One region of the Paenibacillus germinis genome, then DNA from elsewhere that is predicted to be linked to it. Evidence: riboswitches for the same ligand, from Rfam matches in the RefSeq annotation. Region 1 holds a riboswitch; the other holds the start of a gene.

Region 1 (2,206 bases):
TCCTTCCCGTTGATTTCTTTGGGTCTAGGTGTTCGAGTTGTGTAGGAGACGACAGATGAGAAACCAAGCTCTTTGGCAATGTGATGGGCAATTGTTTTACGACCAGAACCGCTAGTGCCAGTAAAGACAAACACCAATCCATTCGTTTCATGACTGCTCATATCAATTCCTCCTTCATATAATGAAAGCGATATCTTGATAGATTTATTATAGTACGAAAATTCTGAAAATTAAAGAAATACTTTCTCGTTTTGATAGGAATCAAAGAGTTGAAATACGCTATAATAGATAGCATCACTTCGTTTAAATGGAAAGGAAGCTAACTATGCCTAAATATGCGAATTTGAGTGCGGAAGCAACGGAATTTTTACGTCAAAGAACGGGAAGCAGTCACTTAGAGTGCTATACCTATATTGACCCGGATCGTGGAGAGGATAGTTTTTTTGTCGTTAAAACGATCAATAAGGTCATTCAAGTTTCTTTTGCCGAAATGACCTATGATCCTAGTAGTTATCAGAGTTTGATGGAAGGACTCTACCGAGCCATCTATGAATAAATACGTGACAACCCTATCGATAGATGGTAGGATGATCGTAATTGCATATCAAAGGAATTAGGTGCCATATATCCATTCGGTGTATGGTTAAAAGGGAAGACCGGTGAAATACCGGCACGGACCCGCCACTGTAATAATCGCCGTTCATTAAGGTAACTCCTTGCAAAATACCACTGGGTAACAACCTGGGAAGGTGCAAGGGGATGATTAAGTCAGGAGACCTGCCTAGTTCAACAACACAATAACCCCTACGAGGAATTAGGGAGTGTTAGAGAGCGGTTACTTCTGGTTTTGTTAACTGTCGTAATTTACCAAGCATTTCTAACATGACTTATGTTAGGGATGCTTTTTTTGTTTGTGTAATAACGGAAAGGGTGATTCAAATTGTCGGGAAAATTGCTCATTATCGGCTTTGGGCCGGGGAGTTTTGAACATATTACGAAGCGTGCACGGGAAGCGATTGGGGAAAGCGAAGTTATTATCGGATATAACACGTATGTGGATCTTATAGCAGGTCTGTTAACCGAACAGCAAGTGGTTCGAACAGGTATGACGGAAGAAGTGAGTCGCGCACAAGAGGCTGTGCGGCAAGCCAAGCAAGGAAAGAAAGTTGCCGTTATTTCCAGTGGAGATGCCGGTGTGTATGGGATGGCCGGTCTTGTCTATGAGGTATTGATGGAACAAGGCTGGACGCGTGAGGATGGGGTCCAAGTGGAAGTGATTCCTGGCATTTCAGCTGTTCATTCGGCTGGTTCTCTGTTAGGAGCGCCTATTATGCATGATTCTTGCACAATTAGCTTAAGTGATCATCTTACGCCGTGGGAGCTGATTGCGAAGCGGGTTGAGGCAGCGGGAATGGCTGATTTCGTGATTGCCCTCTATAACCCGCGAAGCGGTCGACGGACCAGGCAGATTGTTGAGACTCAGCGCATTCTGCTTAAGTATCGTTCTCCTTTAACGCCAGTTGGGATTGTCAAAAGTGCGTATCGAGATCGTCAACATGTTGTTGTGACGACACTGGCTGATATGCTGAATCATGATATTGGCATGTTAACGACAATTATTATTGGCAATTCCGCAACCAAGTTGTATGACGGTCTCATGATTACACCACGCGGTTATCAGCGGAAATACACATTAGGGGCTGAAACACAGCCGCTTAAGCCGCATCAAAGGTTGAAATCCGAGGCAGAGCCCTGGGCTTTGGAGCAATTAGATGAGCAGGATTGGGATGAATCCATGGAGGAGTTTGATGAAGAAGATGAACTCATGGATGACGAGGTTACTGAAATCAAAGAACCTTCTCAGCTGAAGTCAACACCGAATTTGTCACCAAGTAACTCCTTACAGCTTGCAATGGAAGCTTTGCAGCTAGTATCAGTATCCAAAGGGAATGAAGAGGTGCCATTTGAATTTGATGAGAAGCTGACTGCGACCCAATCTATCTTTGAGTTTGCAGTAAGCCCAGGTATCGCGAATAAAAAGTTAACAGCAGCCCAACTTTGTGCGTTAGGCGAGATTGTTGGAGATCGTGGAGATATTGAATACTCACCGCATCATCAACTGATTGTTCGTGTGCAAACCAATAACCCAAAACAGATTACATCCGAACTAAGTGCACTTGGTTTATTATTATCACCGATTGGTGAT
Region 2 (2,206 bases), on a different contig from region 1:
TGTTCCTTACGGGTTGCGGCGGGCCGAAGCCGGATGTTTCTATATTTATGATGGGCTCTAATGGTTTTCCAAGTGAAGCGGGGGACAAGCTGGAGAGTTCCTTGAAGTCCAAGGTGGGCGAGGTTCCTACAGTCAAAATCAATACATCCCCTATATTTTCGTTGGAAAAAATGATTGTGGAGCTAGCTGCAGGAGGCAACGGCATCTTCATACTTGCCGAAGATCAATTCAAATCACTAAGTAATCAAGCGGGTTTCGTTTCTTTGGATGATACGATCAAACCGGAAGATTATCCGGATGGCGTTATTCAAATCGCTGAAGAAGGTAAGCCTGCTGAAAAGCATCTCTATGGTATTCCTCTTACAGGAAACAAATGGATGAAAGAGCAAGGCTTTGAAGGAAAAGGCTTGGTGGCTTTTATTCCTCAAAATGCTCCGAAGTTGAATGAGTCAAAGCAAGTGCTCAAAGTAATTGCACAAAAGTAACAAGAAGTCTATAATCGACAAATAGATTGATAGTAAAATATGCAGCCATAGGTGCTGGTAAGCTCATTAAGAAGAGATTGCCGCTTAAAAGGGAAGCCGGTTAAAGTCCGGCACGGTCCCGCCACTGTAATCCAGGCATTGAGTTGCCGGGAGAGTCAGGATACCTGCCCATGGTGCCGTTTACGACATCCTTCGAGGAAAAGGATCGCGTTAAATCAGGAAGTAACCTTAGGGTTGCTGAGCACCGCGATTTATCGTCCCTTTTGTTCCTTCGAGAACAAAGGGGCTTTTTTGTTAGTTGATAAGAAAGTATAAGTTTTATACTTTGCTCCACATCAACCTTGACAAACGCGCTCGTCTCTGAGAGACGTCGCAGCCGTTTATCCTTGGGGTCAATCGAAATAATTGTTCAGAGAGAGGGTTTATTAGATGAAAAGGAATTCAGTAAAAAAAGCATTTATTCTTACAGTAGCGCTAGTAACAGCAATTAGTCTCGCAGCTTGTGGTAAAAAGGAAACGGAAATTTCCAATCCGTCTAAGCTTGGCGGGGAAGGGACGAAAGCTCCTGCTGCAACGACGGCCCCATCAACGGCAGCCAAAAAGACGGTCTATCCTTTGAAAATAAAGGATGCAACGGGCAAGGAGTTTACCTTTGATAAAGCGCCTGAGCGTATTGCATCCGTGTCCCCGGCGGAAACTGAAGCTCTTTTTGCAATTGGGCTGGAGGCTAATATTGTTGGTGTATCTGATTTTGATGATTATCCAGAAGCGGCTAAAACAAAACCGAAGCTTGGCAGTATAACGAAGCCTAACCAAGAAGCAGTTATTGCAGCTAACGCGAATGTCGTATTCACAGGGGTTTCGATGAAAGCTGATACGGTAGAAAAGCTGCGTACTTTGAATATTAACGTGTTTAAAGTGGAGCCGAAAACCTTGGATGATGCCATTGCTAACATTCAAACCTACGGATTGATTACAGATCATCAGGAGCAAGCGGAAAAAGTGGTTGCTAAGATGAAAGCGGACCGTCAAAAGGTTGTTAATGCAGTGAAAGACGTCAAGCAAGAGAACAAGAAAAAGGTATACATTGAATTTGCTCCGGGATGGACAGTGGGCAGTGGCGAATACATGGATGAATTGATCAAGCTTTCTGGCGGGATTAACGTCGCAGGAGACGGAAAAGGCTGGTATCAAATCAGTGAAGAGAAAATCATTCAACAAAACCCAGGTGTAATTTTGTTCGCCAATGGGGTCGTCGATACTAAAAGCAAGAAACCACTAGAGGAAATTATCCGCACGCGAAGCGGCTGGGATGCCATTGATGCCGTGAAGAACAAGCAGGTGATTGGCCTCGACCAGAACATGCTCAGTCGTCCCGGTCCAAGAATGACCGATGGACTGCTTGAAATGGCGAAAGGCATTTATCCCGAACTGGTGAAATAAAATGAAAAGAAAATTAATGCTATGGGGAGGAGTAGGGGTTATACTCCTTCTTCTTTCTATTGTGGCGAGTTTGTCGCTGGGTACCGCTAATCTCCCCGTTCTGCAAATTGCCAGTATTCTCGCCAAGCATATCCCTTGGCTGGGAGATCACATCGATGTCACCTGGCCGCAGTCGTCGGAACAAATCATTAATAAAGTACGATTTCCTCGTGTATTACTGGGGATTCTTGTAGGGGCCTCACTCTCTATTGCAGGGGCAGCTTTTCAAGGTGTGCTGC

What was found. A riboswitch is a leader RNA that binds a small molecule or an ion and turns the genes downstream of it on or off. The one in region 1 is predicted to bind cobalamin.
Region 2: it holds a riboswitch for cobalamin, as region 1 does, so the genes downstream of both, GC102_RS18100 (ABC transporter substrate-binding protein) here and cobJ (precorrin-3B C(17)-methyltransferase) in region 1, are expected to answer to the same signal.

What each region holds. Positions count from the first base shown of each region.
Region 1 covers NZ_WHOC01000149.1:149,329-151,534, reverse strand. The annotation lists gene GC102_RS28105 (guanylate kinase) at 1-161, opposite strand, end outside; gene GC102_RS28100 (hypothetical protein) at 326-556, shown strand; cobalamin riboswitch at 599-799, shown strand; gene cobJ (precorrin-3B C(17)-methyltransferase) at 941-2,206, shown strand, end outside.
Region 2 covers NZ_WHOC01000089.1:68,839-71,044, reverse strand. The annotation lists gene GC102_RS18105 (hypothetical protein) at 1-485, shown strand, start outside; cobalamin riboswitch at 518-671, shown strand; gene GC102_RS18100 (ABC transporter substrate-binding protein) at 915-1,928, shown strand; gene GC102_RS18095 (FecCD family ABC transporter permease) at 1,930-2,206, shown strand, end outside.